Regions from separate parts of the Aminobacter sp. GW821-FHT11F06 genome, predicted to be linked through region 2. Evidence: predicted binding sites of a transcription regulator. Region 2 holds the regulator's gene; each other region holds the start of a gene.

What was found. Region 2 encodes PhoB, which activates phosphate uptake and scavenging genes when phosphate is short. Its sites were predicted from a motif close to TGTCATNNANCTGTCAT; they were not measured.
Positions count from the first base shown of each region.
Region 1: the regulator PhoB is predicted to act here: its motif matches at 6,324-6,340, upstream of phnN (phosphonate metabolism protein/1,5-bisphosphokinase (PRPP-forming) PhnN).
Region 3: the regulator PhoB is predicted to act here: its motif matches at 8,396-8,412, upstream of AC1RTB_RS08920 (DUF1045 domain-containing protein).

Region 1 is NZ_JBXARL010000002.1:587,998-598,470, forward strand. Features, by position in the region: gene AC1RTB_RS07375 (imelysin family protein) at 1-716, shown strand, start outside; gene AC1RTB_RS07380 ((2Fe-2S)-binding protein) at 792-1,103, shown strand; gene bfr (bacterioferritin) at 1,069-1,554, shown strand; gene AC1RTB_RS07390 (di-heme oxidoreductase family protein) at 1,833-3,350, shown strand; gene AC1RTB_RS07395 (imelysin family protein) at 3,350-4,429, shown strand; gene AC1RTB_RS07400 (DUF1513 domain-containing protein) at 4,431-5,531, shown strand; gene phnN (phosphonate metabolism protein/1,5-bisphosphokinase (PRPP-forming) PhnN) at 5,548-6,177, opposite strand; gene AC1RTB_RS07410 (peptide chain release factor 3) at 6,373-7,965, opposite strand; gene AC1RTB_RS07415 (hypothetical protein) at 8,047-9,234, shown strand; gene AC1RTB_RS07420 (DNA alkylation repair protein) at 9,276-10,385, opposite strand.
Region 2 is NZ_JBXARL010000006.1:108,640-119,112, forward strand. Features, by position in the region: gene AC1RTB_RS15925 (ROK family protein) at 1-790, shown strand, start outside; gene phoB (phosphate regulon transcriptional regulator PhoB) at 787-1,476, opposite strand; gene phoU (phosphate signaling complex protein PhoU) at 1,499-2,206, opposite strand; gene pstB (phosphate ABC transporter ATP-binding protein PstB) at 2,248-3,069, opposite strand; gene pstA (phosphate ABC transporter permease PstA) at 3,094-4,410, opposite strand; gene pstC (phosphate ABC transporter permease subunit PstC) at 4,407-5,873, opposite strand; gene AC1RTB_RS15955 (substrate-binding domain-containing protein) at 5,978-7,015, opposite strand; gene AC1RTB_RS15960 (response regulator) at 7,283-10,228, opposite strand; gene AC1RTB_RS15965 (putative quinol monooxygenase) at 10,342-10,473, opposite strand, start outside.
Region 3 is NZ_JBXARL010000003.1:208,522-218,994, reverse strand. Features, by position in the region: gene AC1RTB_RS08960 (DapH/DapD/GlmU-related protein) at 1-531, shown strand, start outside; gene gltS (sodium/glutamate symporter) at 539-1,750, opposite strand; gene AC1RTB_RS08950 (Tim44 domain-containing protein) at 1,939-2,961, opposite strand; gene AC1RTB_RS08945 (bestrophin-like domain) at 3,146-3,919, shown strand; gene phnC (phosphonate ABC transporter ATP-binding protein) at 4,082-4,924, shown strand; gene phnD (phosphonate ABC transporter substrate-binding protein) at 5,016-5,927, shown strand; gene phnE (phosphonate ABC transporter, permease protein PhnE) at 6,003-6,956, shown strand; gene phnE (phosphonate ABC transporter, permease protein PhnE) at 6,960-8,351, shown strand; gene AC1RTB_RS08920 (DUF1045 domain-containing protein) at 8,454-9,161, shown strand; gene AC1RTB_RS08915 (alpha-D-ribose 1-methylphosphonate 5-triphosphate diphosphatase) at 9,163-10,299, shown strand; gene AC1RTB_RS08910 (helix-turn-helix domain-containing protein) at 10,296-10,473, opposite strand, start outside.

The sequences.
Region 1 (10,473 bases), on a different contig from region 2:
TCAACGGCACCGGCCCTGGTGCCGGCAATCGCCCCTATACCGACTACGACACCGCCAACTGCACCGGCGGCAATTGCGACCGTCGCGGCCAGTACCTCAACGCTGCTTCCGACCTGCTGGTTGCCGATCTCGAAGAGATGGTCGGCAACTGGAAAGCCGACGGCGCGGCCCGCAAGGCGCTGCTCGATGGCGAGACCAACACCGGCATCTCTGCGATCCTCACCGGCATGGGCTCGCTGTCTTATGGCGAACTCGCCGGACAGCGCATGAAGCTCGGCCTGCTGATCCACGATCCGGAAGAGGAGCACGACTGCTTCTCCGACAACACCCACATCTCGCATCTCTACGACGCGATCGGCATCCGCAACGCCTATCACGGCAGCTACAAGCGCATCGACGGTTCGACAATCGAAGGCCCGTCGGTGTCGGATATGGTCAAGGGAACGGACGCGGCCCTCGACACCGAGCTGTCGGGCAAGCTCGACACGACCGTCGCCAAGATGGAGGCGATCGCAGCCCGCGCCGCCGCTGGCGAGGCCTATGACCAGCAGATCGGCGAGGGCAATGTCGAAGGCAACGCCACCGTCCAGGCCGCCATCGACGCGCTTGTCGACCAGACCAAGTCGATCGAGCGTGCGGTTGCCGCCCTCAAGCTCGACGCGATCGCCTTCGAGGGTTCGGACAGCCTCGATTCCCCCGACAAGGTCTTCCAGTGAGCCTTGACCGCACCTAGATAATTTCAGCCAAGCGGCGCGCCGGAAACGCGCCGCCAGCCATCCCTAGAGCCCGTTATGCTGATCTGCCATTGCAACCTGATCACCCAAAAGGAGATCGAAGATACGATCATAGAACTCCTGGACAAGGATCCCTGGTGCCTGATCGTGCCAGCTAAGGTCTATCACACGCTGCAAAAGCGCGGGCGCTGTTGCGGCTGCTTCCCAAATGTGGTCGAAACGATCATTCGGGTAACCGAAGCCTATCACGCTCGTTCGGAGGCGAGCGGGGTCGATATCGTTTCACACATGGACCGTGTGAAAGAGTTGCGGATCCAATTCGGGAGCAGGATCAATGAAGGGCGAAAAACAGGTCATCGAGCGGCTTAATGAGGCGCTTTTCCTCGAACTCGGCGCGGTCAACCAATATTGGGTGCACTTCCGCCTGCTTGAGGACTGGGGCTACGGCAAGCTGGCCAAGAAGGAACGTGCGGAATCGATCGAGGAAATGCACCACGCCGACAAGCTTGTGGCGCGCATCATCTTCCTCGAAGGCCATCCAAATCTGCAGTCGCTGGCCCCTCTGCGCATCGGCCAGAACGTCAAGGAAGTGCTCGAAAGCGATCTCGCCGGCGAGTACGACGCGCGCACTTCCTACAAGAAATCCCGGGACATCTGCTCCCAGCACGGCGACTACGTATCCATGAAGCTCTTCGAGGAGCTGCTTGCCGACGAGGAAGGTCACATCGACTTCCTCGAGACGCAGCTGCAGCTGCTCGCGGAGATCGGCGAAGAGAAGTACGGCCAGCTCAACGCCGAGACCGCTGACAAGGCCGAATAGGACATGCCGGAATGCGGCGCACTTTTCTGACTACGCGCCGCATGCCAGCGGGTGCGCCCGCCCTCGACATCCCGGCCATTGGCTCTGAAGGCACCCCCACCCCTAACCCCTCCCCACAAGGGGGAGGGGGATACGCGCACGACCATTTTGGCCAAAATCATCAAGGTTTGGCGCTGGATGGTAGCGCCGCAAAGTCCCCCTCCCCCTTGTGGGGAGGGGCTAGGGGTGGGGGTCCCCGACCGGCGACGAGCCAGCGCAGCACCAAGGCGCTATGGGGCTTGCTTGCGGCCAATCTGATCCTGTTTGCAGCGTCCGCACCTTCCGTCGCCGGCGAGCCGGTTCCGGACGGGCTTAGCCCCGAACGCCACGATCTCAAGCCCGCCGACAAGGCGCGCGTCGACAAGATCGTCAAGCCGACCACCGACTTCAGCAAGGCCGAACAGTTCGAGCTGATGCAGGGCGGCGCGGGAACCTCGAAAAAAAGCGCCAACCGGGACGCGTTCTCGCAATCCTCGGCCAACATCACCTTCGAGGAAGAAGGCACCTTCAAGCTTGGCAATGGCTTCTTCACCAAGCTTTGGGTCTCCTCGCCGTCTTCGACCCAGGCCTCGGACGGATTGGGGCCGCTGTTCAATGCGCGTGCTTGCCAGAGCTGCCATCTCAAAGACGGGCGCGGCCATCCGCCAGAAGGCAAGGCCGATGCGACGTCAATGTTCTTCAGGCTTGCCCGCCCGGCGGTAACAGACGAAGAAAAGACAGCCCTTGCCGACCGCAAGGTGTTGAACTTCCCCGACCCCACCTACGGCGCCCAGTTCCAGGACCTCGCCGTGCCCGGCCTCGTTGGCGAAGGCCACATGGTCATCTCCTACGAGGAAATTCCGGTCGAGCTCGGCGACGGCACCAGGCTTTCGCTGCGCAAGCCGAGCTATTCGGTCAGCGATCTCGGCTACGGGCCAATGGACCCCAAGACGACGCTGTCGCCGCGCGTGACGCCGCAGATGATCGGCCTTGGGCTGATCGAACAGATCCATCCCGCCGACATCCTCGCCAATGCCGACCCCGACGACAAGAACGGCGACGGCATCTCCGGCAAGGCTTCGATCGTGCGCGACGCCAAGTCTGGCGAGCTGACGCTCGGCCGCTTCGGCTGGAAAGCCCAGACACCGTCGATCCGCCAGCAGTCGGCCGATGCCTTTGCCGGCGACATCGGCATCTCGACGCCCGACGTTCCGCATCACTGGGGCGACTGTACCGAGGCCCAGACCGCGTGCCGCGCCATGCCGACCGGCGTGCAGGAGCGGCTTGGCCCGGTCGAGGCTCCGGATCCGATCATGGATCTGGTCACCTTCTATTCGCAAAACCTCGCCGTGCCCGTGCGCCGCGACGTCGACAACCCTGAGGTGCTGCGCGGCAAGCAGATGTTCTACGAGGCCGGCTGCGCCGCCTGCCACATGCCGAAATTCGTCACCCGCCGCGACGCGCCCAACAAGGCGCAGGCCTTCCAGCTGATCTGGCCCTACTCCGACTTCCTGCTGCACGACATGGGCGAAGGCCTTGCCGACGGCCAGCAGGTCGGCGATGCCAGTGGCAGCGAATGGCGCACGCCGCCGCTATGGGGCATCGGCCTGACCAAGACCGTCAACGACCACACCTTCTTCCTGCATGACGGACGGGCGCGAAACCTGACCGAGGCGATCCTGTGGCATGGCGGCGAGGCGCAAGGCGCGCGCGATCGTTTTGCCGCGCTCGCCACCGACGACCGTGCCGCCCTTGTCAAATTCCTGGAGTCGCTCTGATGGCTAGACATACGCTCGCATCCGCCTTTGTTGCCTGCCTCATCCTGTCCGCGCCCGTGGCCCACGCCAACCAGGCCTCGGACAAGGTGATCGCCAACGCCATCGACGGCTTCATCCGCCCGACCTATGGCCGGCTCGTGCAGGACACGGCAGCGCTTGGAAAGAACCTCGACACGCTTTGCGCGGCGCCATCGGCTGATAATCTGACGGCCGCGCGCCAAGCCTTCTCCAAGACGACCGTGACCTGGTCGGAAATCGAGATCATCCGCTTCGGGCCGATCACCGAACACAACCGGCTGGAGCGCATGCTGTTTTGGCCCGACCGCAAGGGCACAGGGCTGAAGCAGGTGCAGGCAGCGCTCGCCGACAAGGATGAAACGGCGACCGACGCCGCCAAGCTGGCGCAGAAGAGCGTTGCCATGCAAGGTCTCGGCGCGCTGGAGTTCGTTCTGTTCGGCACCGGCGCCGACGAGCTTTCCGGCACCTCAGCCGCCTATCGCTGCGCCTATGGCAAGGCGATATCAGGCAATGTCGCCGCCATCGCCTCCGAGGTCGACGCGGCGTGGCGCGACGACAAGGGCTTTGCCAGCCAATGGCAGCATCCCGGGCCGCAAAACCCGCTCTATCATACGGCCTCGGAGGCAGCGACAGCGCTGCTCGAGGTCTATGTCAACGGGCTCGAGCTGGTCCGCGACGTGCGCGTCGGCGGCTTCTTCGGCAAGGACGCGGCCTCCGACAAGCCAAAACAGGCGCTGTACTGGCGTTCGCAGGGTACCGCCGCCTCGCTGGGCGGCAACATCGCAGGCATGAAGGCGCTGTTCGGCGCCTCGAAATTCGGCGGCCTGCTGCCCACGGATTCCGAGTGGATCGCCCAGTCGATCGGTTTCGAGTTCACCAATGCGCAAAATGCCGTGGCTGGTGTCACCGGGCCGATCGACGCCGTGCTCGCTGACCCGGAAAAGCGCGCCAAGCTCACTTATTTCAGCGTCGTCACGTCCAGCCTGTCCGATCTGTTCGGCACCCGGCTTTCCGGCGCGCTCGGGCTGACTGCCGGCTTCTCATCGCTCGACGGCGATTGATATGAAAACCCCGCTGTTCGACCGCCGCGATTTCCTCAAGGCGGCAGGCGCGACCTTCCTTTTGTCGCTGACGCCGGCCAAGCGTGCGCTGGCGCTCGAAACCGACGCTATGTTCGCCACGGCTTACCAAGCACGCACAGGCGAATATGGCGTCGCGGTGCTGTCGGAGGCCGGCAAGATCCTGCGCAGCGTGGCCCTGCCCGAGCGCGGCCACGACGTCACCTTCGACCCGGTCTCGCGCAAGTCGGTGGTGTTCGCGCGCCAGCCGGGCACCTTCATGCTGGTCTTCGACCACACCGGCAAGGATGAGCCGCTGACCATCCCGAGCATCGCCGGCCGGCACTATTACGGCCATGGCGTATTTTCGCCCGACGGCGCGCTGCTTTATGTGACCGAGAACGACTTCGACAACGCCGCCGGCATGGTCGGCGTCTACGACGCGCGCGACGGCTTCCGCCGCCTCAGCGAGTTCCCGACCCATGGCGTCGGCCCGCACGAACTGATCCTGCTCGGCGACGGGCGCACACTTGCGATCTGCAATGGCGGCATCGAGACCCACCCGGATTTCGGCCGCGCCAAGCTCAATATCTCGACCATGAAGCCGTCCTTCGTCCTGGTCGACCGCGTTTCCGGCGACCTTAGGGAAAAGCACGAGTTGCCGGAAAGACTGCACCAGCTGTCGATCCGGCACATGGATATCGACGCTCAAGGCACAGTCTGGTTCGGCTGCCAGCATGAGGGGCCGGCAACGGAAAAGCCGCTGCTCGTCGGCCGTGCCAGGCGCGGCGAGGAACTTGCCATGCTGGAGATGCCCGAAGACATCCTCGGCGGCTTCCGCAACTATATCGGTTCGGTGGCGGCCAATCGCGACGCCGGCCTTGTGGCGGTGTCATCGCCGGAGGGCAATGCCTGGGCGATGATCGACGCCAAGACCGGCAAGGTGGTCGCCAGGAACGAGCTGATCGAGGTCTGCGGCTTGGCACCCGACCGTGACGGCTTCCTGGCCACCACGGGTGCCGGCCTCATCGTCGAGCCGAACGGCGAGCAGGCAAGCCGTCCGGAATATGTCTGGGACAATCACATGCTGCGCATCATTGCGTAAGCCACCACTTACGCAATCACACCAGACCTGACACGTCGGAAAAAGCCACCGCCTTGCGCAGCACGGCAAGGAAACGCTCGCCGGCCACATCAGCCGCACCGCTGTTGTCGATGGCGACATGGCCGGGGCCCGAGAGATCGTGCTGCACGGTGCGCGCCAGTCGCGCCAGCACCTCCCCGCGCGATTCACGGCCGCGCGCCGCCAGCCGTTCGGCCAGGATTTCGGGCGATGCCGTGATTTCGACAACCGCGACATTGGCGTAGCGCTCGCGCAAGGTGGGAATGACGCCGCGCGAGGTGTTGGCGACGACGACATGGCCGATGTCGATCGCCCGGTCGACCGAGGCCGGAATGCCGTAGCGCAGGCCATGCGCTTCCCACGACAGCGCGAAGGCGCCGGAAGCGTCGGCCTCGACGAAGGCGGCGTCGGCCAGCGTGTCGTGATCTTCTGTCGCGCCGTCGCTGTGGCGGGTGATGACGCGGCGGGCGAATTCGACGTGCTCGTCGTCGCCAAGGCGCTCGCGCACATAGGCGATCAGCGTGTCCTTGCCGGCACCACTGGGGCCAACGACAGCGACGAAGACGCCGTTGCGGACGGGAGAGCCGATTTGGGTCAATTCACGCTCGATCAATGCTGAAACCATCATGCGTCGTCATTCCTCCGTGCCAGCGCATCGGCCCGCCGGGCCCTTCACAGGCAACGGCGCATTGAACATCTCAAGTGCCGCCCTGTCACCCACCTTGGCTTGGACCAAGGTCGACAGCGGCCCTGAAATGTCATTAGGCGATTTACATGACGGAATGACGAAACGCGGAGCGGCATAACCGCTCCGCCATCTGGATCAGGCGACGATGTCGCGAACCTGATAATCCTTGATCGCGGCGAAGCGGATCATCTTCCAGCGCTCGGCCTCGTAGTTGAGCGAGAACTCATGCTGGGCGAGGAACACCGGATCATTGTCGAGATCGCGCGCGATGTCGCCGCGATGGCTCTCGATGAAGCGGTGCAAATCGGCCTTGTCGTCGGCGTCGATCCAGCGGCAGATCGAAAACCGCGCCATCTCGAAATCGACCGGCAGCGTGTATTCGACCGACAGCCGCTCCTTGAGCACGTCGATCTGCAGCGCGCCAACGACGCCGACAATCGCCGGCGAGCCGTCCTCGGGCTGGAACAGCTGGACCACGCCCTCCTCGGCCATCTGGTGCAGCGCTTCCTTGAGCTTCTTGGCCTTCATCGCATCGCCGAGGCGGACGCGGCGGAGGATTTCCGGCGCGAAATTGGGAACGCCGCGGAACAGGATGTCCTCGCCCTCGGTCAACGTATCGCCGATGCGCAGCGTGCCGTGATTGGGGATGCCCACCACATCGCCGGCATAGGCTTCGTCGGCGGTGATGCGCGAACGGGCGAAGAAGAACTGCGGCGCCGACAGGCTCATCTGCTTGCCGGTACGCACCAGCTTGGCCTTCATGCCGCGCTTGAGTTCGCCCGAGCAGACACGGACAAAAGCGATGCGGTCGCGGTGATTGGGGTCCATGTTGGCCTGGATCTTGAAGACGAAGGAGGTCATCTTCTCCTCCGTCGCCTCGACCTTGCGCGTGTCGGCTTCCTGGGCGCGCGGCGGCGGGCCGATCTCGCCAAGCGCCTCGATCAGGTCGCGGACGCCGAAATTGCGCAGCGCCGAGCCGAAATAGACCGGCGTCATGTGGCCTTCGCGAAACGCCTGGAGGTCGAACGGCCGGCAAGCCTCGCGCGCGAGTTCCAGTTCCTCGATGAAGGCCGGGCGCTCATTGTCGGGCAACAGGCCGGCAGCGCGGTTGGAGTCGGGGCCATGGACCGGCGTGCGCTCCTTTTCGGCGTCGCCGTGGCGCACGGCGTTCTCGGCGAGGTGATAGGTGCCGGAAAACGTCTTGCCCTGGCCGATCGGCCAGGTGATCGGGGCTGTGTCGAGCGCCAGCTTCTCTTCGATCTCGTCGAGTATCTCGAAGGTATTGCGCGCCTCGCGGTCCATCTTGTTGACGAAGGTGATGATCGGAATGTCGCGCAGGCGGCAGACCTCGAACAGCTTCAGCGTGCGCGGTTCGATACCCTTGGCGGCGTCGATGACCATGACGGCGCTGTCGACAGCCGAAAGCGTGCGATAGGTGTCGTCGGCGAAGTCCTCGTGGCCGGGCGTGTCGAGCAGGTTGAAGACGTTGTCGCCATATTCGAAGGTCATCACCGAGGTGACGACCGAAATGCCGCGCTCGCGCTCGATCTTCATCCAGTCCGAGCGGGTCTGGATCTTGTCCTTCTTGGCCTTGACCTCACCGGCAAGCTGGATCGCACCACCGAACAGCAGCAGCTTTTCGGTCAGCGTCGTCTTGCCGGCGTCAGGGTGCGCGATGATCGCGAAGGTGCGGCGGCGCGCCACCGCGTGTTTTATCGTCTCAGCCATGTCAGGAATCCATATGGTGCGCGGCTATATAGCTTTGACCGGCCGCACTGTCGAACGGAAAGGTTTGCTAGAAAATGTACGGTGTTCGGTGGTAAGCACCATACGTCGGGGGTAGCACAGGTGTTGTCAACCATTGGCCATAAATGGCGATCATTTAAGAAGGCGGCTTGGGAACGCGGGGCAGAGCTCTTCGTGCGGGCCTCCATTTTCGAGGCAAAGCTCTACCTACGAAAACATGGCCCCATAACAGTTTTGGTAGATAACTCTCTACTTGGGCACGGCGTGACACACGTTTCGGTTTGGGTGAACACTGGCGAATCAAAATGGGGTGATGCTGTTCCCGATAGAGCTGGCTACACTGCTCGGGTGCCGGTCCATGCTGTGAACAATGATAGCCGCGTTTATGCCGAAATCACCTATCTGGTGGGTTTAACAGAACTAGCTCGGGCAGGTCTTATCAAATTTGTAACTTCAGCGGAATTGCAGGCCGAAGCTAGCCGCCACCCCATTGGGCGCTTTAAAGGGTACGGTTACGATGACGTCAGTTTGTTTGATGGTTTAGAAATTCCATCTGTTGACGGCTTTCATCGATTTGATTCAGGTGCTCAATTGCAGCAGCGGAAGCGTATGAGCGATGCTACTGACAAGAGATTCCGAGATCTCGTTCTGCTACTGGGGCCGAAGAATGACCTGGATGCATGGCACATACATACAGTACTCAAATATCAGCTCCACTGTTTTCTACACATGGATTTCAAGCTCGATACGAAAATTAAGAGCCACACTGAGCTGCTATCGTTGGCACCAAGGGCACTCACTCCATCTCAACTTGGAAGAACAATTGGACTTCGTCAGATCCCGACGTTTATGCTTAGCTACAGGGGTGCCAAATGGCGAGTGCACCCAGACGTTCATGCGCCAGAACAAAGGCGCCCGTCCTCTCGCCGAGACCAGCCACTACCCAGAGGCTGGCTAGAATATACGGAACAGCCGAGCGAAGGGGAAAATACAAGCGTGGTTACAGTCCTCCCTAGAGTAAAGAAGATGAATGGCTTGTCCGTAAACTACGGGCATGAGCCAATTCATATGCAATACGAAGACTCGTCGGGGAACTGCTACGAGCTGCGCATGGACATGGGAGATGCGATGTATCTGCTTTCCCTTCTAAAATGCGCGCAGCTGAACTTGGATATTCCGTTTCCCGACGATCCACGTGATCCTGATGCTGCGCCAATACGACCAAGTGATCGCGCTAGAGGAAACGCGTAGAGGTGCCTTGAGACTGCCAAGGCAAACAGATTGTCGCACAATCAAGGTCCCCTCAACTCGAACCCACCTTCGGCAACCGTCTCGCCATTGACGATCAGTTCCATGCGATGGTGGCCGGGATAATGCTTGCGCGTGGTGAAGTCGCGCACCGCCTGGCTAATGGAAAGCTCCTTCTGGCCGCCCGCCGGCAGGTTGATCTCTTTCAGCTTGAAGACCTTCTTCGAGCTGCCGCCGCTTTTCTTGACGTAGTGGACGGCATAGTCGACCACCAGTTGCTGCGCCGCCGCGGCGGTCGAGGCGAGGCTTGCCTTGAGCGTGATGCGGCCGCCGAGCATGATGGCGGCCGGCGACACCGCGAACGCCTCGACGCGGACCATCGGCGTGCCTGTCGTGCCGATGGCGCCAAGCGCACGTGCATCGCCTTTCTTGATCATCGTCCTCAACGCATGCTTGACGATCCAGGCGGTGTTCTTGTCGTCCATGTCCCACGCGGAAACGCGGTCGATGACCTTGTCGGGATGGTCCTTGGAGATGTCGTTGAGGTGATTGGCCACCGATTTGCGCACGTAGACGCTCGAATCGGATTTGAGCGCCTCGAGGATCGACGCAGTCGGCGAAGGGTCCTTGATCAAAGGCTTGAGCCGGAACGACCATGGCAGGCGCGGGCGCGAGCCTTCGCTCGAAAGCCGGCGCACATGTTCGTTGTCGTCCAGCGCCCAGCCGCGCATCACATGAAGCGTCCTGTCGAAATCCTGCGCCAGGAAATAGCGGATGGCGAATTCGGCCGAACCAAAACGTGTGAAGAATTTCAGCGCTTCCATCGACTGCTCGAAATGCCCCTTGCCATAGAGCGCGACATATTCGGACAGGGTGATGGATGCAAAACCATGCTGGATGCGCGGCGCCAGTTCGTGCAGCACCCCGATTGCGTGCTCGAAGCTGCCAGGCAGGCTGCCATGCAAGCTCATCGCCGTCTGCCGCAGGCGCTGCATGATGCCGAGTTCGTCAAGGTTCTCGGTCGCCAAGACCATGAATTTTTCCGCATCGAAAGCGGGCGAAATGGAAGCCGTCTCATCAGCGATATGGCGAAGCCGGGCCCGATCGAAAATCTCCTTGAGTGCCGGAGCGGCTTGCGTTGGGTCTTCCGTCATCAGTCTGTCGTCCCTGTACTGCGCCCCCGCGCAGGCTTGGTATCCCAATCGAACACAAAGCGCTTCCGCGCAGGTACGAAGCAAACGT
Region 2 (10,473 bases):
GCTCGCCGTCCAGGGCATCACCGATTCCGGCTCGCGCAAGCTGCTATGGTCGCCGATCACCCCGCATGACGACATTCCCTTCGCCGACCGGCTCGAACAGGAGTTCGGCGTGCCGGTGACGGTCGAAAACGACTGCAACATGATCGCCGAGGCCTTGCGCTGGCGCGACCCGGTCCGCTACCGCGACGACTTCATCGCCATCCTGCTTTCCCATGGCATTGGCATGGGACTGGTGCTGAAGGGTGAATTGTTCACCGGCACGCATTCATCCGGCGGCGAGTTCGGCCACATGATCCACCGCCCCGACGGCGCGCTCTGCCGCTGCGGCCGGCGCGGCTGTGTCGAGGCCTATGCCGGCAACTATGCGATCTGGCGCAATGCCCGTTTGGGCGATGAAAATGCCGAGCCGCTCGCCGATCTCTCCGACGAGGACATCACCGCCCTCGCCGACGCCGCCCGCGACCATGACGGTCCCGAGCGCGAAGCGTTCCGCAAGGCCGGCGAAGCCATCGGCTTCGGCCTGGGCTCGATGTTCGCGCTGATCGACCCGGCACCGCTCGCCTTCGTCGGTGTCGGCGCTGCCGCCTTCGACCTGATGGAGCCACACGTTCGCGCCGCCATCGCCAAGACGGCGGGCGGGCTGCATTCGAAGGCGATTTCCTTCGACACCGAGCCGAACGAAATCCCGCTCATCCGCCTGGGCTGCATGATGCGCGCGCTGCTTTACGTCGATCAGGAGATCTTCGCCGCCGGCACGACCCCGCGCAGTGCCGGGGCGGATGTCGCCTAATCCTCGCGGATGGCGTAGCCGGCGCCGCGGATGGTGCGGATCACGTCGGGCATGCGGCCGGTGTTGACCGCCTTGCGCAGGCGCCCGACATGCACGTCCACTGTGCGTTCGTCGATGTAGATCGTCTCGCCCCAGACATTGTCGAGCAACTGGCTGCGCGAAAACACCCGGCCGGGATGCCGCATCATGAACTCAAGCAGCCTAAATTCGGTCGGCCCGAGCTTGATCTCGCTCTTCTTGCGGTAGACGCGGTGCGACTCGCGGTCGAGCATGATGTCGCCGACCTTGAGGATCGACGACAGCACTTCGGGCTTGGCCCGGCGCAGCAAAGCCTTGACCCGCGCCATGAACTCCGGCGTCGAGAACGGCTTGACCAGATAGTCGTCGGCACCGGTCGAAAGCCCACGCACGCGGTCGCTCTCTTCGCCACGCGCCGTCAGCATGATGATCGGCAGGCGTTCGGTGTCGGGCCGCATCCTCAGCCTGCGGCATAGTTCGATGCCGGAGAGGGCCGGCACCATCCAGTCGAGCACCAGAAGGTCCGGCACGTTTTCCTGGAGCCGTATTTCGGCCTCGTCGCCACGCGTGACGACTTCGACCTGATAGCCTTCGGACTCGAGGTTGTAGCGAAGCAGCACGCCCAGCGGCTCTTCGTCCTCGACGACCATGATCTTGGGGGCGATCATCGGCTGTCCTTCATGTTGGAGTTCAGGTGGCCGAAACCGGCGACGTGGTTTCTTCAACCTTCGGCCGGTGGAGCGGCAGCTGCGTGCCGGTGACCACGAAATAGGCGTTCTCGGCGATATTGGTGACATGGTCTCCAATGCGCTCCAGGTTCTTGGCGCAGAACAGCAGATGCGTGCAGGCAGTGATGTTGCGCGGATCTTCCATCATGTAGGTCAAAAGCTCGCGGAACACGGCGTTGTACTGGATGTCGATCTTCTGGTCGTCGGCGCGCAGGTTCTTCAGGCCCTCGGCCTGGCGCGCGACATAAAGATCGACGACGCCCCGCACCTGGTCGAGCACCAGCTGTGCCATGGCATCGATCGAATGCGAAAGATTGCGTGGCGTCGGCGACTGGCCGACGGCGCCGACACGCTTGGCGATGTTCTTGGCAAGATCGCCGATGCGTTCGAGATCGCCCGCCATGCGGATGGCGCCGACCACGGCGCGCAGATCCTGGGCCATCGGCTGGCGCTTGGCGATCAGCGTAATCGCGCTGTTGTCGAGTTCGCGCTGCTTGGCGTCCATGATCGTGTCGTCGGCGACAACGCTTTGCGCCAGCGCCTGGTCGGACGACAACAGTGCGCGGATGGCACCGGCAACCATCGAGCCGCCGAGATCGCCCATGTCACGGATGAGCTGGTCGACATGCTGGAGTTCTTCGTCGAAGGACCGGACTGTATGTTCGCCCATGATTTATTCCTCGTCTCGTATACGGCGGCGAAAACGTCCACTCAGCCGAAGCGGCCGGTGATGTAGTCCTGCGTCCGCTTGTCGTCGGGATTGGTGAACATCTTGTCGGTAGCGCCTTCCTCGACGAGATAGCCGAGGTGGAACATCGCCGTGCGCTGCGACACACGTGCCGCCTGCTGCATCGAGTGGGTCACGATCACGATCGTGTAGTTCTCGCGCAACTCGTCGATCAGCTCCTCGACCTTGGCGGTGGCGATCGGATCGAGCGCCGAGCACGGCTCGTCCATCAGGATCACTTCAGGTGCGACCGCAATGGCGCGGGCGATGCACAGGCGCTGCTGCTGGCCGCCCGACAGGCCGGTGCCCGGCTCGTTGAGACGGTCCTTGGCTTCGTTCCACAAGGCCGCCTTCTGCAGGCTTTTTTCGACGATCACGTCGAGCTCGGCCTTGTTCTTGGCAAGGCCATGGATGCGCGGGCCGTAAGCGACGTTTTCGTAGATCGACTTGGGGAACGGATTCGGCTTCTGGAACACCATGCCGACACGCGCGCGCAGTTCGACGACGTCGATCTTGGGATCGTAGATGTCTTCGTTGTCGAGCGTGATCTTGCCGCCGACACGGGCTGTGTCGATGGTGTCGTTCATGCGGTTGAGGCAGCGCAGGAAGGTCGACTTGCCGCAGCCCGAAGGGCCGATCAGCGCCGTCACCTGGTTCTGGCGGACGTCGAGATTGACCCCGAACAACGCCTGCTTGTCGCCATAGTGCACGGTGACCTGGTCGCCGCGCATCTTGATGATTTCATTGGGTCTGTTCATCTCGGCATTCACCGCGTCTTCGAGTTTTTTCTCGGTCATGATGTTCATAGCAGGATACTCCTTGTCCATGCCCTACCAGCGGCGCTCGAAGCGGCGGCGCAGGACGATGGCGACGATGTTCATGGCCATGAGGAAGATCAAAAGGATGATGATGGCGCCCGACATGCGCTCGACAAAGGCGCGTTCGGCCTCGTTCGCCCACATGTAGATCTGCACCGGCAAAGCCGTCGCCGGATCGAAAGGCGTCTTGGGATAATCGGCAACGAAGGCGACCATGCCAATCAGCAGAAGCGGCGCCGTCTCGCCGAGCGCACGCGCCAGCCCGATGATCGTGCCGGTCAGGATGCCGGGGGCGGCCAGCGGCAGGATGTGCTGGAACACCATCTGCATCTTGGATGCCCCAAGGCCGAGGGCGGCCGAGCGGATCGACGGCGGCACGGCGGCAAGTGCCGCGCGCGTCGCGATGATGATCGTCGGCAGCGTCATCAGCGTCAGCACCAGACCGCCGACGAAGGATGCCGATCGCGGCAGGCCGAGGAAATTGATGAACACCGCAAGACCCAGCAGACCAAAGACGATCGACGGCACGGCGGCGAGGTTGTTGATGTTGACCTCGATGAGGTCGGTGAAGCGGCTCTTCTTGGCGAACTCCTCGAGATAGATCGAGGCGGCAACGCCGATCGGCAGCGCCAGCAGCAGCACGATCACCATCATATAGACCGAGCCGATGAGGGCGACGCCGACGCCTGACGTTTCCGGCCGGCTCGACGCGCCATAGCTGAACAGCCCGGTGTTGAAGTGCTCGGCCATCACGCCTTCGGCCTTGAGCTTGTTCATCCACGCGACCTGCTGGTCCGACACCTTGCGGCGGCTTTCCGGCACGTCGAGGTCGATCTGGCCCTTGAAGGCCGAGTCGAGATTGGCGGCGGCAAGGATGTCGACATTGCGTGTGGTGCCGATGACGGCCGGGTCGGCTGCAACGATGGCCCTGAGCTGGACACGCGAGCTGTCGGACAAGAAGCCCTTGAGCTTGCGCACCTCGGCCTTGTCGTTCGGGTCGATACCGAGCTTTTCGATCAGCGCCGCCTCGGCGAGTTTGGGATAGTTCGCCATGATCAGGACGTTCGGATCGGTCGCCCGCTTGTTGGCAGGGTCGATGATCTTTTCGTCGAAGTTGATCGGCAGCGTCACCGTCGTCTGCCAGAAGGCGGTGTAGCCCTTGGAGACGATCGAGGTCAGCATGATCCCCAGGAACGCCAGGCCGACGGCAATGGCCAGCACGCCATAGAGGCGGAACCGCCGCTCGGCGGCATAGCGCTTCTTGATGCCGATGTCGCGGCGCGGACGGGCTGCTGAATTGGTCAGCGTGTCGAGCGAAATATCGGTCATTCGTATTGCTCCCGGTACTTCCGGACGATGTAAAGTGCCACGATGTTCATCACCAGGGTCAGCGCGAAGAGCGTGATGCCGAGCGAGAAGGCAACAAGCGTCTGAGGCGTGTTGAACTCAAGGTCGCCGGTCAGCTGGTTGACGATCTTGACGGTGATGGTGGTCATCGCCTCGAACGGATTGAGCGTCAGGTTGGCGGCGACGCCGGCTGCCAGCACAACGATCATCGTTTCGCCGATGGCGCGCGATGCGGTGAGCAGGATGGCGCCGACGATGCCGGGCAAGGCGGCGGGGAGGATGACGCGCTTGATCGTTTCGGAGCGCGTGGCGCCAAGCCCGAGCGAACCGTCGCGCATGGAGCGCGGAACGGCGGTGATGATGTCGTCGGAAAGCGAAGAGACCACCGGGATCAGCATCACGCCCATCACCAGGCCGGCGGTCAGGATGCTCTGCGCCTGGATGAATGGCGTGCCGCCGGTCAGCGCTGCGCTGATGTCGCGCAGGAAGGGCCCGAGCGTGACCAGCGCGAAGATACCGTAGACGATGGTCGGGATGCCGGCGAGCAGTTCGAGCGCCGGCTTGACCACCGCGCGCACCTTGGGGGCCGCATATTCCGACATGTAGACCGCCGACATCAGGCCGACGGGCACGGCCACCAGCAGCGCGACGAAGGCGATGTAGAGCGTGCCGGCCAGAAGCGGGATCAGGCCGAACTGGCCTTCCGCGCCGCCCGAACCGGCAGCGGCGAAACGCGGGTCCCATACTGTGCCGAAGAAGAAGTTGGTCAGCGGGATCTTTTCGAAGAAGGCGATGGTCTGGAACAGCATCGACAAGACGATGCCGATGGTCGTCAGGATGGCGAGCGTCGAGGCGCCGAGCAGGCTCCACAGCATCACCTTCTCGACATTGTTGCGGGCGCGGGCACGCGGGCTGATGCGGCTGAGGCCATAAAGCGAACCGAACAGGGCAAGGCCGATCGAAACGACCGCCGCGATCATGTCGAGACGGTCGGAGACGCGGTTGGCCTCGGTCGCGATCGGGATCATGTAGTCTTGCGTGTCGGGCGCCAGCGCCACGCCCTTTACGGCGAGCATCGGCTGCAGCTCGGCAAAGCTCGACGGCAGGGCGGCAAGTGTTTGGTCATCGAGCCGGCGCAAGCCGCTGGCCAGGCTCTTGACCAGGCCCGCGGCGAGATCTTCATGCGCGACAGTGCCGTCGGCAACTTCGGTCGGCAGGGCCGAATGGATATGGCTGTTGAGATAAGCGCTCGCGCCGGTATCCCAGGCTGCGAGAAACAATACGGCCGGAACGACGCCCGTCAGGAACGCCCACCAGCCATGATAGTGCGCACGCGAGTGCGGCTTGACCGTTCCGTCATCCTGCGCACGCGCCCTTTGCCGGCCGACCAAAAAGGCCACCAGTCCGATTGCGAGTACAATGGCGAAGACGAGCAGGAAAGACATGGGCCGGCCTCGGTGAATTCAGATCATTGTGCCGAACGGAACAGCCGGCGGAATATTCCGCAGGGCGCCGGGTATTTTTCCGGCGCCCTGCGGCAGTTCGATAGTTACATGGTCTTGCCGGCGCCGAAGGCTTCGCGCTGGGCGGCGCGCTCTGCGTCCGGAGCGGCAACCAGGCCGTAGTCGGCGAGCGGGCTTTCCGGGCCGACCATCTGGTCGTCAAGGAAGAACTCGACATATTCCTTCAGGCCCGGAACGACGCCGAGATGTGCCTTCTTGACGTAGAAGAACAGCGGACGCGACACCGGATATTCGCCCGACGAGATGGTCTCGACCGAAGGCACAATGCCGCCAACGGTGGCGACCTTCAGCTTGTCGGCGTTGTTTTCGTAGAAGGCCAGGCCGAACACGCCGACGCCGGTCTTGTTGCTATCGATGCGAGCAAGCGTCTCGGAGTAGTCGCCGTCGATGTCGATGGCCTTGCCGTCCTTGCGCACGGCCTTGCAGGCAGCTTCGGCGGCCTTGTCGTCGAGGCCCGAAGCCTTGCCGGCTTCAACGCCGCCGAGCTTCTTGCAGCCGGCGATCAGAAGCTTCTCTTCGAAGACTTCGCGGGTGCCGTGCTTTTCGCCAGGAATGTAGGCGGCGATGTCCCAGGCAGGCAGGTTCGGGTTGACCTGGTTCCACTTGCTGTTCGGATTGTCGACCAGCTTGCCGTCCACGACAACCTTGGCGGCCAGCGCCTTGTAGACGTCCTCAGGCGTCAGCGCCCAGTCCGGGCCCTTGACGTCGGTTGCAAAGACGATGCCGTCATAACCGATCTTCACTTCCTGGATGTCCTTGACTCCGGCGTCGACGCAGGACTGGACCTCGTCCTTCTTGATCGGACGCGAGGAGTTGGCGATGTCGATGGTGTTTTCGCCGACGCCCTTGCAGAATTCCTTGATGCCGGCGCCGCTGCCGCCGGACTCGACCACCGGGGTCTTGAAGTTGGTGAAGGTTTCACCGAAGTGCTCGGCAACGATCTTTGCATAAGGCAGAACGGTCGAGGAACCGGCAACCTGGACCTGGTCGCGCGCCGAGGCATAGCCTACCGAGGCAGCGATCGCGAAGGCAGCAGCCGACGCAGTGAGAAGAGCTTTTTTCATTGGGGCCTGCTCCTGTTGGAGTATCTCGTATGACGCCTTTCATCGGCGCCCGGTGAGCCAATAGCCCCCCTCTATTACAGTTGCATGACAGTTTCGTGTCACCCCTGTAACGGTCGCTGTGCATAGCGGCCAAGGGATCGTTTCCGCGATACTTTGCCGGCGCGAGGCAAACAACAGACGAGACGCGAAAGCAAGCCGCCTACCCAACGGCAGGCCGGCCTTTGTCGCTTTGGCTTGTCACATTTCCACAGTCTTCGGCAGATAGCGTCAGATCGCGCCGCGGCGCTCATCGTCATGCCACGACCAGCGCTCGATCTTTTCGAGCAAGGCGCGCGGGCTGATCGGCTTGGGCAGATAGTCGTCCATGCCGGCTTCGAGGCAGCGGTCCTTGTCGCCCTTCAGCGCATGCGCGGTGACGCCGATGATCGGCACGCGCGTGCCGGTGCCGCGTTCGAGTTTGCGGATTTCGCCTGTCGCTTCGAGCCCGTTCATCTCGGGCATCGACACGTCCATCAGGATCATTCGCGGACGGCGTTCGCCGTAAGCAGCAACGGCCCGCCTGCCGTTGCCGACGATCTCGAAACTCAGCTCGGTCTCGGCCAGGATCTGGCTGAAAACCATCTGGTTCACCTCGTTGTCTTCGGCAACCAGGATGTCGAGCCCGCCCTCGCCCGCCGGCCGCTGCCCGCCCCGCAAGCGCGTGACATTGGGCACCGGGCTATTCGCATTCTTAGCCGGCATCTGCGCTTCGGCTGCCTGCACCGGCGTGAGATTCGGCGTGCGCCGCCGCTGGATCGTTCCGACCAACGCCTCAAGCAGCGCCGACGAGCGCGCCGGCTTGATCAGCTGGGCGTCGATGGCAAGGTCGCGGTATCCGGGACCCGACAACGACTGGTCGACCGAGGTCAGCATGACGATCGGCGTCTCGGCCAAGCCAGGTGTCTGGCGCACCAGCCGCGCCATTTCGGCGCCGGTCATGCCAGGCATCTGGTAGTCGAGCACGACGCAGTCGACCTTGACCCCCAGCGCCTGCGCGGCGTTCAGCACGCGAAGCCCTTCCGCGCCGCTTTGCGCGGCACAGGAATCGAACCCCCATGACAGCATCTGCTCGGTCAGGATCGTGCGGTTGACGGCATTGTCGTCGACAATCAGCACGCGCGCGCCGGTGACATCGATCAGTGCGGCCGGCCGTGTCTCCAGCCGCCCGGCATTGGGCAGCGTCAGCGTGAACCAGAAGGTCGAGCCTGCGCCCTCGCCGCTTTCCACCCCGATCTCGCCGCCCATCATGTCGACGAGCCGCGAGGTGATCGCAAGCCCAAGACCGGTGCCTTCATGCCGGCGTGTCGACGACGCGTCGACCTGGCTGAACTTTTCGAACACCAGCTTGAGCTTGGCTTCGGGAATGCCGATGCCGGTGTCGGTCACAGCGACATGCAGCTTGGTCTGCTCGCCGTCGCTGCGGCCCGTCACATCGACAAGCACGTGGCCCGAATCGGTGAACTTGACCGCATTGCCGAGCAAATTGGTGATGATCTGCCTGATGCGCCCGACATCGCCGACATAGAGGTGCCGGAGATCGGGCTGCAAGCGCACGATCAGCTCGAGGTCCTTCTCCTTGGCCCGCGTCGACATCAGCGTGGCAACGTCCTCGATCGCCTCCGACAGGTTGAACGGGGTTGGATCGAGCACCAGCTGGCCGGCGTCGATCTTCGAGAAATCCAGGATATCGTTGATGATCGTCAAAAGCGCATTGCCTGATTTGACGATGATGTCGGTGAAGGTCCTCTGCTTCGGATCGAGATCGGACTTCGCCAAAAGTTCGGCCATGCCGAGCACGCCATTCATCGGCGTGCGGATTTCGTGGCTCATATTGGCAAGGAATTCCGACTTGGCGCGGTCGGCCAGCACCGCCCGGCGCTGTGCCTCCTCAAGCTCGGCCTCGCGCTGCTTCAGTTCGGTGATGTTGGTGGTCGAGCCGATCAGATAGAGCGAGCCGTCGGACGCCACCATCGCGCTCTTGCGGGCAAACTGATGCCGCACCACGCCATCGTCGCCAGTCGCCGTCTCTTCGATCTCGATTGTCGTGCCGCGGCGGATGACCTCGCGGTCGGCCTCCATGAAGGGCTCGCCTTCGGGGCCGAATATCTCAAGGTCGGTCTTGCCGATCGCTTCCTGCTTGGAATAGCCGGTCAGCTCGCACCAGCCCTGGTTGACATACATCAGCCTGAGGTCGTCGTGCTTGGCGTAGATCGACACCGGCACATTGTCGATGAGGCTGCGGAACACCTCGTTTTCGCGCATGCTTTCCTGCAGCGCGCGCTCACGCAGCTTGAGCTCGGTGATATCGACGCGCACGCCGATGAAGGTGCCGTCGGCAAGCCGCTGGTCGAACACCTGATACCAGCGTCCGTCGGGATTGCGCCGTTCCCGAACCGCCTGGCTGGTGTGATACCGAGCGGTCATGCCCTCGACCCAGGCTTCCGGATCGGCGTCGTAAAGCGCGTCGAGTTCGGCGTCGCCTGTATCGCGGTAATAGCCTGAACGTTGCGCCACAACCAGGCTGTCGCGCAGCGAGCTGCCTTCGGTCATGACATCGTCGAGTGCCGGCAATGCGCTCTTGAGCTTGCGGTTGGCGAGCACGAAACGGTCGTCGCGGTCATAGATCACGACGCCCGCCGGCAGCGATTCCAGCACCTCGGCCAGCCGGTGGCGCGCCTCGACGGCCTCGACCTCGCGCTGTTTCATCGCGCTGACGTCATAATAGGAAACCAGCCGTTTGCCGCCTGAAAGGGCGGTGACCGAATAGATCATGGTGCAGCCGTCGGCGCGGCGGAACTCGCGCGGCGCAACGTCGCCGGCCAGGATCTCGGCCTGGCGCGAGGCGACGTAGCCTTCCCATTCGTCGTCGGCGATCGCGTAGACGCCATTGTGGCGGTTGACGTCCATCAGCGTCCTGAAGGGGCAGCCGACGGCAACCTGATCGGCGCTGACCTTCCATATCTCGTAGAAAGCCTGGTTGAGGAACAGCACGCTGAGCCCGGCGTCGACCAGCACCACGCCCATATTCATCGAATCGATCGTCCGTTCGAGATCGGCATAAGGCAAATTTACGTCGTCCAAGGCCCGCATATTGCGAGCCTCGATCGTCACCACCTGGCCATTGGCCGGCTCGCCGGTCGGATCGTTGACGTCCGACCCCAGATTTTTCCGCATCTGTCAGCCCTGCATGCAAGGGCGATGCTGCTCCCCCGCAGCTCGCCGCAGCTAACCTTGCCGCAGAAGCATTAACGACTGACTAACCTTAACGCGCACGTCGTGCGCGGCTTCTAGTCGTCGTTGGCGGCATTGAGCTCTTCGGGGCGCATGCCGCCATTGGGGTCCACCAGGCCGAGCGACTTGGCCAGGATCAGCCGGCGCGACTTGAGCAAGGGCGAAAGTGCCGCCTGCACGTCAGGCAT
Region 3 (10,473 bases), on a different contig from region 2:
GAGCGAACCCGCATCAGCGAAAGCGAGCTCGGCGACTATTCCTATGTCATGCAGGATTGCAGCCTGTGGTGCGCCAAGGTCGGAAAGTTCTCCAACATCGCAGCAAGCGTGCGCGTCAACGCCACCAACCACCCGACATGGCGCCCGACTATGCACCACTTCACCTACCGCGCCTCGGACTATTGGGATGACGCCACCCACGAGACCGAGTTCTTCGAGTGGCGGCGTTCGAACGCGGTCAGCATCGGCCATGACACCTGGCTTGGCCATGGCTCGACGGTCTTGCCGGGCGTCACCATCGGCGATGGCGCGGCGATCGGTTCGGGTGCGGTGGTCACCAAGGACGTCGCGCCCTACACCATCGTTGCCGGCGTGCCGGCCAAGCCGCTGCGCGAGCGCTTCGACTGCAGGATATCAGAACGTTTCCAGGCGCTTGCCTGGTGGGACTGGGACCACGCCAGACTGCGCATCGCCCTTGACGACTTCCGCAACCTTTCGGCGGAAGAATTTCTCGAAAAACACGGCGGCTAAAGCCGCCTCACCGCGCCAGGAAAAACTGGATCGCCACCATGTTGACCAGGTCGACGAAAAAAGCCGAGACCAGCGGCAGGATGATGAAGGCGTTTGGTGACGGGCCATAGTGCTTGGTCACCGCCGTCATCGAAGCGATCGCCGTTGGTGTTGCCCCCAGTGAGAGGCCGGTGAAACCGGCACTCAGCACCGCCGCCTGATAGTCCCTGCCAAGCAGCGGGAAAAGCACGATCAGGATGAAAGCAACGGCGAGAATTGCTTGCATGGCAACGACGACCAGCAGCGGGCCGGCGACCCCGGCAAGCGTCCAAAGCTGCATGCTCATCAGCGACATGGCAAGGAACGCCGACAGCGAATAGTCCGAGATCAGTGACATTGCCGGTGAGCGCGCCGGCCATGGCAGCCGTGGAAAGATGAATGGAATCGTGTTGGACAAAACGACGCCCATGATCAGGCAGGGCACGAAGAGCGGCAGCTTGACGCCCATCGCGGTCACCGGTCCGTGAACCAGATAGCCAAGCACCACCGCCACGTTGACCAGCAACAGCGCCTGCATGAAGTTCGACTTGTCGATCGGCACGGCTTCCGATTTTGCGATGGTCTGTGCACTCACCGAAGCGCTGGCATCGGGGGTCAATTTGCCACGTTCGATCAGGAACTTGGCCAATGGGCCGCCCAGGATGCTGGCCACTATGAGGCCGAGCGTCGCCGCCGCCGTGCCGACCTCCACGGCCCCGGGAAATCCATGCTCGGCCGCGATCGCCGGCGCCCAGGCAATCGTTGTGCCGTGTCCACCGACAAAGGCAATCGATCCCATGATGACGCCCGCCGCCGAGGGGAGGCCGAACAGCCAGGCCCCGAGCGTGCCGACGCCATTTTGCAAGAAGACGAACAGCACTGTCAGTACGCACAGTACGGCCAGCGCCCGCCCACCGACCAGCAGGTCGGAGAGCCGCGCATTGACGCCGACGGTGGCAAAGAAGATGACCAGCAGTCTGTCGCGCGTGGTCATCTCGAAGACGATCTCCATGCCCGACAGCTTGTAGAACGCCCATATGGCAGCGGCGGCCAGAAACCCGCCGGTCACCGGTTCGGGAATGTTGTAGTTGCGCAGGAAAGCGATGTGGCGTGTCAGGATCACGCCGATGAAATAGACGACGATTCCGAGCGTAAGTGTCAGGAAATCAGGCGAAGTGAGGGTGTTGGCTGCCGTCGTCATCCGAGCTTTTTATGGTCGCGAGAACTGGAATCCCGGATCGGCGGACCCCAGCCTATCCAGCCCTCAACCTTGCCTAGAATATCAAGCAGGGCAATCGCAATTCGGCCAGGGCCGTTGCCGAAACGAAAACACCCGCAATCGGCTCCCGAAGGGCGCGATTGCGGGTGTCAGAACTCAGTGAGAGGTAATCAGGCTGCCTGGATTGCCGACAGCTGCCAGTCGCCGCCATTCTGGCGCACGAAGGTCCACAGCTCGGTGGTCTCGGTCGGCTTGTCCGCGTCACCTTCGACGATCTCGCCGGTGGCACGGTTGCGGGTCACGTCGATCGAGGAATACTGCATCGCCGCCGTGGCGTAGTCGCGGTCGCCTTCGCTCCAGCTTTCCGCGATGTCGGCCTGCAGCAGCTGCACATCGGACACGTCGTTGCGCACGCCCTTCTGGGCGTTGTCGGCGAGTTCCTCGGAGAGATAAGACACCATCTCCGGCGTCACCAGCCGGCGCAGCGCCTTGTGGTCCTCGCGCCCAAAAGCTTCCTGCACTTCGCTCAGCAAGCGCTGGAAGGTTTCGAGATCGTCGGACGATACTGACATGTCCTGGCTGACAGGTTGCTGCGGGACTGCGTCCGCGCGGCTGCCGCCGATGCTCGGGATGCTGAACGGACGGCTGCCGCCATTGGCCTTGCCGGTCTCTTCAGGTGCCGCGTCGCGATAGTTGAAATTGCCGCCGCCTGCCGAGGCACCAGCCATCGCCGGCCCGGACGATTGCGCCGACCGCGAACGGAAGAAGCGGATCGCAAGCCAGATCGCGCCGCCGATCAGAAGCACCTGCAACAGCATGCCGAACATGCCGGCGAGACCGCCAAAGCCCTGGCCGAGCATCATGCCGATCAGGCCGCCCATCAACAGGCCGCCGATCATCGAACGGCCGAAACCGCCCATGAAGCCGGGGCGCTGCTGCGCGGCAGCGCCGGGACGGGCTGCGTTGGTGGCCGGATTGGCGGCCTGGCCGGTGTTCGGCGTCATCGAGCGCTCCATCGGAGCGGCCGGCTGCGGCGCGGTGCGCGTCGGCGGTGCCGACTGGAAGGTACGCGTGCCACGGCTGCCGAAGCTGCCGCCACGGCGGGCGTCGGCTTGGTCGACGGCGACCATGGAGAAGGCAAGGAACAACCCTGCGAAAAGCGTTGCAAATCGGGTCGTTCGGGACATTTTCATCAGCGGTTCCTCAAGGTGACGTCCGCCCTCATATAATGACTAACAAGTGTAGTGTCAGGGCTTGCAGCATTTTTTTCGTGTACCGCGACATCTTATCATTTCAGCCACCTCGGCGTTTCCTCGAATTGCCGATACACTGCCAGCGACGATCAGCACCCCGACCAGTCGCCGGCAGGAGATGCGGATGATCTATGCTGTGGTTCTCGGAACCGCTTTCATCGGCGGAACGATTGTCCTGACGCTGGCGTCTTACCTGTCCATGCGGTTCATCACGGGGGGCGACCCGGAAGGCAAGGATCGGGAAATGGCATCGTCCGTCGTCGTGCGCATCGCCGCCCTGCACGGGCTGATCCTCGCGCTGGTGTTCGCGCAGGAAATGGTCGAATATCAGCAGCTGAAATACGAAAGCGCCACCGAAGCCGATGCCATTGCCGATGTCTATTATGACGCCGAGCGCTACGACATCGAGCAGGGCCTGGCCATTCAGCAGGCTTTGTCGGGATATCTGCGCGTGGTGATCAACCAGGAATGGGCAGAGCTGGGTTCCACCGGCCAGCTGTCGCAGACCGCATGGGACCAATGGGACGTCGCTTATCGCGGGGTGCTCGATCTCGTTCCAGCAACCGGGCGCCAGACAAGCCTGCGCGATCACATGCTCAAGCAACTCCAGGCGATTGCCGAAGTTCGTGTCAAGCGCGACAATCACGGCCCCGACGACGTCAACCTGATGTTCTGGTTCGCCGCATTATCGGGCGTGATCCTGATCGCATTCGGCTACTACCCCTACGCGCCCGAGCGGCGCAGTCTCATGCTGCTCTCGGTCGTCGGAGCCTACACCGGCATCATCTTGTTCTTGATCTACGCGTTTTCCAATCCTTACAGCCCACCGGGGTCACTCAATCCCGGCGCCTATGAGCGACTGCAGAAAGAGATCACAGCGCCACCGGAGGCAAGCTGACGAACGGGCATTCGCGTTTTGACGCACGAAACGGGCGATTCCGGGCCGCCGACCTGTGCATCGTAACAAAACTGACATGGTCCCGACATTGCAGCTTCATGTCCCGGGTCTAGGCCGATGCCTGAAAAGGGCGAAAGCCTTGACAGGGACAGGGAAGCCAAGATGCTCGAAATCCGCAACGTCACGCGCCGCTTTGGCAAGAGCGTAGCCGTCAACGGCGTCAATCTCCAGATCCAGCAGGGCCAGATGGTCGGCATCATCGGCCGCTCCGGTGCCGGCAAGTCGACCCTGCTGAAGACCATCAATCGGCTGATCGACCCGAGCCAGGGCTCGATCGTCTTCGACGGCACCGAAGTGTCGTCGCTGCGTGGCCCAGCACTGCGCCGCTGGCAGCGCGACTGCGCCATGATCTTCCAGCAGTTCAACTTGGTGCCGCGCCTCGACGTGTTGACCAATGTGCTGCTCGGCCGCCTCAACCACCGCTCAACCACGCTCAACCTGCTCTCGATCTTCTCCCGCGAAGAGCGCATCCGGGCGATTGCCGCGCTCGAACGCCTGGACATCGCCCGCACGGCACTTCAGCCAGCCGGCACGTTGTCGGGTGGCCAGCAGCAGCGCGTCGCCATCGCCCGCGCCTTGATGCAGGAGCCCAAACTTATCCTCGCCGACGAGCCGATCGCCTCGCTCGACCCGCTCAACGCCAAGGTGGTGATGGACGCGCTGCAGGATATCAACCTGCGCGAAGGCATCACCGTCATCACCAATCTGCACACGCTCGACACCGCCCGCACCTATTGTAACCGCATCATCGGCATGTCTGCTGGCTCGGTCGTCTTCGACGGTCCACCTGAAGAGCTCAACCGCGACGCCGTGCGCATGGTCTACGGTGCCGACAGCGACGGCGCCGAGATCTCCGAAGCCATCACCTCCACCAGCATCCGCCCGGCAAGGGCGAAGGCTGCGATATCCGCCGCACCTCTCGAGCCCGCATACGCGTCGCTCTGAGGCCGTCCGCGTTCGCCTCGCCCGCGTCAAGGGCCTGCAATCAGCAACTGCAATGACCCAGCAAGGTGCTGGGCCAACCTGGAGACTTGTCATGTTCAAGAAAGCACTTTTGAGCGCCGTTTCGCTCGCCGTCCTGGCGATCGGCTCGGCTCATGCCGCAGACCTCAAGGAATTCCGCATCGGCCTGATCGGTGGCGAAAACGAAGCCGACCGCCTGCGCAATTTCCAGTGCCTGGCCGACCAGCTTCCGGCCGTTCTCGGCGTCGAGAAGGTGTCGCTGTTCCCGGCTGCCGACTATGACGGCACCATCCAGGGCCTGCTCGGCGGCACGCTGGACTACGCCGAGCTCGGCGCCTCCGGCTACGCCAAGATCTACCTGCAGAACAAGGATGCGGTCGAGCCGATCCTGACCACCGTGCAGACCGACGGCGCCACCGGCTACTACTCGATCATGGTCGCCAAGAAGGATTCGGGCATCACCAAGCTCGAAGACCTCAAGGGCAAGAAGCTCGGCTTCGCCGATCCGGATTCGACCTCGGGCTATCTGATCCCGGTCACCTCGCTGCCCAAGTCGCTCGGCGGCACAGCCGTGAAGGACTATTTCGCCGAGACCGGCTTTGGTGGCGGCCACGAAAACCTCGTCCTTGAAGTGCTCAAGGGCACTTTCGACGCTGGCACGACCTTCGGCTCGGGCGTCGGCAACTTCAAGGACGGCTACACCTCGGGCAACCTCAAGAAGATGGTCGACAAGGGCATCCTCGACATGGACGACCTGGTCGAAGTCTGGAAATCGCCGCTGATCCCGAACGGCCCGCTGGTCGTGCGCACCTCGCTCGACGCCGACATCAAGACCAAGTTCAAGGACTATTTGATGAAGCTGCCGCAGACCGATCCAGCCTGCTTCTCGGCCATCCAGGGCGGCGATTTCAAGAGCTACACCGAAGTCACCCCGGAGTTCTACCAGCCTGTCATCGACGCCCGCAAGGCGCAGATCGGCAGCTAAGTTCTCAGCAACATCGACGCGCCGCGTCCCCATCGCGGCGCGTCTTTCTTTGATCCGGGACCGGACGGAAAATTCATGACTATGCCCCTCTCGGAAGCTGGCCTGACGGTCGAGCGCCACTGGCGCGAACTCGCCAGCCGGCGCCGCCTGCACACAATAGGCGGCCTGATCCTGCTGTTTGTCGCCCTGTCTGGATCGCTCTGGTTCGCCAATGAGAGCAATGCCGGCAAGTTCTTCGACCGGCTGCCGCATTTCTTCGACTTCACCGACCAGCTGATGCCACGCGATCCCTATGAGATCGGCCGCGCGCTGTTCGACCTGCCCTCGCCCTATGCCGACGGCAGCATGAAATTCGATTACCCCGAAGGCCGCGTCTATATCGCCGGCGCCTTCTACATGCCCGAATACATCTACAAGATGCTGGAAACGATCAACATCGCGCTCGTCTCCACGATCATCGGCTTCGCCTTCGGTTTTGTGCTCTGCTTCCTCGCCGCGTCCAATCTGGTGACCCAGCGCTGGCTGCGCTTCTTCGTGCGCCGTTTCCTCGAAATCCTGCGCGCTTTCCCCGAGATCGTCATCGCCGGCTTCTTCCTCGCCATCCTGTCGATGGGTGCGATCCCGGCGATCATCGCGGTGTCGCTGCACACCATCGGCGCGCTCGGAAAGCTGTTCTTCGAGGTCGTCGAAAATGCCGATATGAAGGCCGACGAAGGCCTGCGTGCGGTCGGCGGCAACTGGCCCGAGCGGGTCTGGTTCGGCATCGTGCCGCAGGTCATGCCGAACTTCCTGAGCTACGCGCTGCTGCGCCTCGAGATCAACGTGCGCGCCTCGACCATCATCGGCGCTGTCGGCGGCGGCGGCATCGGCGAAGCGCTGCGTCTGTCGATCAGCCGCAATCACGAGGCCAAGACACTGGCCATCATATTCCTCCTGTTCTGCACGATCGTCGCGGTCGACCAGCTGTCAGCCTGGTTGCGCAAGAAGCTGGTCGGCGAGCAGGCCTTTGCCTTCGGCCGTGGGGACTAAGACATGACCACCCTTTCCATGACCGACATGCAGGCGATCTCCGACCGCCATCCCGAGCTTTTCGCCGGCTCGTGGCGCAAGAGCCTGACTGGCTGGGCCGTTGGCGCCGGCATCATCGCCTATCTCGCCTTCGCCTGGTGGTTCTTCGCGGTCGGCGCCGTGATCGCTGGCGGCAACTGGGGCATCGCCGGAACCTATCTCGCCGACTGGGTCAGCTATGAGGTTCGGCCGCAGGTCACCTTCAGGCCGGACCGCCTCGATATCGGCTATCCGCGCTTTTCATCCTACCGTGCCGACCGGCACCCTGAATGGCTGAGCTTCGACTTGGCCCCAGCGGCCACCGCGGCACCTGCCGCCAACAAGGCAGCGGCCAGCCGCGTCACCGCCCATATCGGCAGCAACAACACGGTCGACGTTACCCCGACCAGCGTGACGGTGACGCGCGGCACGGAAACGCTCGACATAGCCGTCGCACCCCAGGCCAGCATCGCCGTGGTCGGCACCCTGCCCGCCTGGGCGACGCAGAAGGCGCCGGGCGAAAAAATCGTTGTCGATTTCGGCTTTGCCGGCTCCGTCCAGATCAACGCCGACGACGTCAAGATCCGCCACCGCTTCCTCGGCTGGCAGAACTTTGTCTTCGACGGCCATTCGCCCTACTGGGGCAAGTCGACGAGCGAAGTCCTGTCGCTGGTCATGTCCGACACGCGCATCGATCCCAAAATGTCGAATGCCTCCCTTGCCTGGGACAACATCGTCAACAACTCCGAATGGCAGCATGGCGACGTCTGGGTGAAGCTTTTGCAGACCATCGTCATGGCCTTCGTCGGAACGCTGTTTGCCAGCGTGCTCGCCTTCCCGCTGGCCTTCCTTGCGGCCCGCAACATCACGCGCAACCGCCTCGTCAACCAGGTCGCCAAGCGTTTCTTCGACTTCCTGCGCTCGGTCGACATGCTGATTTGGGCACTGTTTTTCACCCGCGCCTTCGGCCCCGGTCCCATCGCCGGCATGTCGGCGATCTTCTTCACCGACACCGGCACCTTCGGCAAGCTCTACTCCGAGGCGCTGGAGAACATCGACGACAAGCAGCGCGAGGGCATGCGCTCGGTCGGCGCCTCGCCGGCGTCCGTCCAGCGTTATGGCGTGGTGCCGCAGGTGCTGCCGGTGCTGATCAGCCAGTCGCTCTATTTCTGGGAATCGAACACCCGCTCGGCCACCATTATCGGCGCTGTCGGCGCCGGCGGCATCGGCCTCAAGCTGTGGGAAGCCATGCGCACCAATTCCAACTGGGCGAACGTCGCCTATATGGTGCTCTTGATCCTGGTCGTGGTGTTCATCTTCGACAATATCTCCACCGCATTGCGCCAGCGGCTGATCGGCGGGAAGGCCAGCCACTGAACATCTGTGGCCGGCCATTGCAAATCTTGAGAAGTCGGCCACTACTTCGTCAAACTGTCACGCAAATCATCTATCGGGCAATCGCCCTCAAGGACTCGCGCCATGCGCTATGCCATCTATTTCACGCCCGAACATGACGACCCGCTGTGCCGCATCGCGGCCGGCTGGCTCGGGCGCGATGCGTTTGGCGGCGCTATGACCCCGGCCAAGGCCTTCGGCGATCTGTCCGCGGCGGAAGTCGCGTTCCACGCGGCCGCCGCACGCCGCTACGGTTTCCATGCCACGCTCAAGGCGCCGTTCCGCCTCGCCGAAGGTGTTTCCGAGGCGTCGCTGATCGATGCCGTTTCTTTTTTTGCAAGCAACACAACGCCCTTCGACATCCCGCGCCTGAAGCTTGCCCAGATCGACGGTTTTTTCGCCCTGATCCCGGCAGAGCCCCTGCCCGAGCTCGACCGCTTCGCCGGCGAGGTGGTCACCGCCTTCGAGCCTTTCCGGGCACCGTTGAGCGACGCCGAAATCGCCCGCCGCAACCCCGAGGCCCTGTCGCCGCAGGAACACAGCAACTTGAGCCGGTGGGGCTATCCTTACGTATTCGACACCTTCCGTTTCCACATGACGCTGACCGGCCGCGTGGCGACCGAGGAAGCACCGCGCGTCCGCGCCGCGATCGAGGAATGCCTGGGCAATGTGCTCGACAAGCCGGTGCCGGTTGACGGGCTGGCGCTGTTCGTCGAGCCCACGTCGGGCGCGCCGTTCGAGGTGCAGGCCTATCGCGCTCTGGGCAATCAAGCCGAAAGAAAGACCGCCTGAGATGACCGACCTTGTCTTGAGAAACGCCCGCCTGGTTCTGGCCGACACCGTCATCGACGGTTCGATCGTCGTGCGCGACGGCAAGATCGCCGAAATCTCCACTGGCCCGAGCGCGGTTGGCGAGGACATGGGCGGCGACTTCATCATTCCCGGCCTGGTCGAACTCCACACCGACCATCTCGAAGGTCACTACGCGCCGCGTCCGCGCGTGCGCTGGAACCCGATCGCAGCCGTACTTGCGCACGACGCCCAGGTGGCTTCCGCCGGCATCACCACCGTCTTCGACGCGTTGCGTGTTGGCATGGACGAAGACGCCGACATGACCTCCACCGACATGCGCCTGCTCGCCGACGCGATCGAAGACAGCGTGCGCGCCGACCGCGTGCGCGCCGACCACTTCATCCACCTGCGCTGCGAAGTCTCGGCCGGCGACTGCCAGGACAGTTTCGCCGTTTTCGACGGCGACGACCGCGTCAAGCTGGCCTCGCTGATGGATCACGCACCTGGCCAGCGCCAGTTCGTCGACCTTGAAACCTATGCCTATTACTACCAGCGCAAGCTGAAGCTGAACGACGTCGAATTCCAGGCCTTCTGCGACAAGCGCATGGGCGATTCCGCCCGTAACTCCAAGCCGAACCGCGATGTCATCTCGGCCGCCTGCCACGCGCGCGGCATCGTTTTGGCGAGCCACGACGATGCCACCACGGCCCATGTCGACGAAGCGATCGCCCAAGGCATTCGCGTCGCCGAATTCCCGACCACGCTTGAAGCCGCCAACGCCTCCAAGGGAGCCGGGCTCGGCGTCTTGATGGGCGCGCCCAACGTCATGCGCGGTGCCTCGCATTCGGGCAATGTCTCCGCCCGCGCCCTTGCCGAACACGGCCTGCTCGACATCCTGTCGTCCGACTACATCCCCTTCAGCCTGATCCAGTCGGCTTTCTTCCTCGGCGAAGTCGTCGAAGGCATCTCGTTGCCGCAGGCGATGGCGATGGTGTCGAAGAACCCGGCCGATGCCGTCGGCCTCACCGACCGCGGCGTCATCGAGGCCGGACGTAGGGGGGATCTGGTGCGCGTACGGGTCGACGAGCATGTGCCCGTGGTTCGCACCGTGTGGCGTGAAGGCCGCCGGGTCGCTTAGGCCTCGACCTTCTCTTCATCGTTGAGGCTGATGAGCGTCATTTCCATGTCGGGTTCGTCGCCCGAGCAGACGCACAGCATCTCGGCATCACCCTCGCCCACCGAGAGGTAGGCGTGGCCCATGGTGGAATCGATGTAGACGCTTTCGCCTTGCTTGAGCCGCACCGGCGCATAT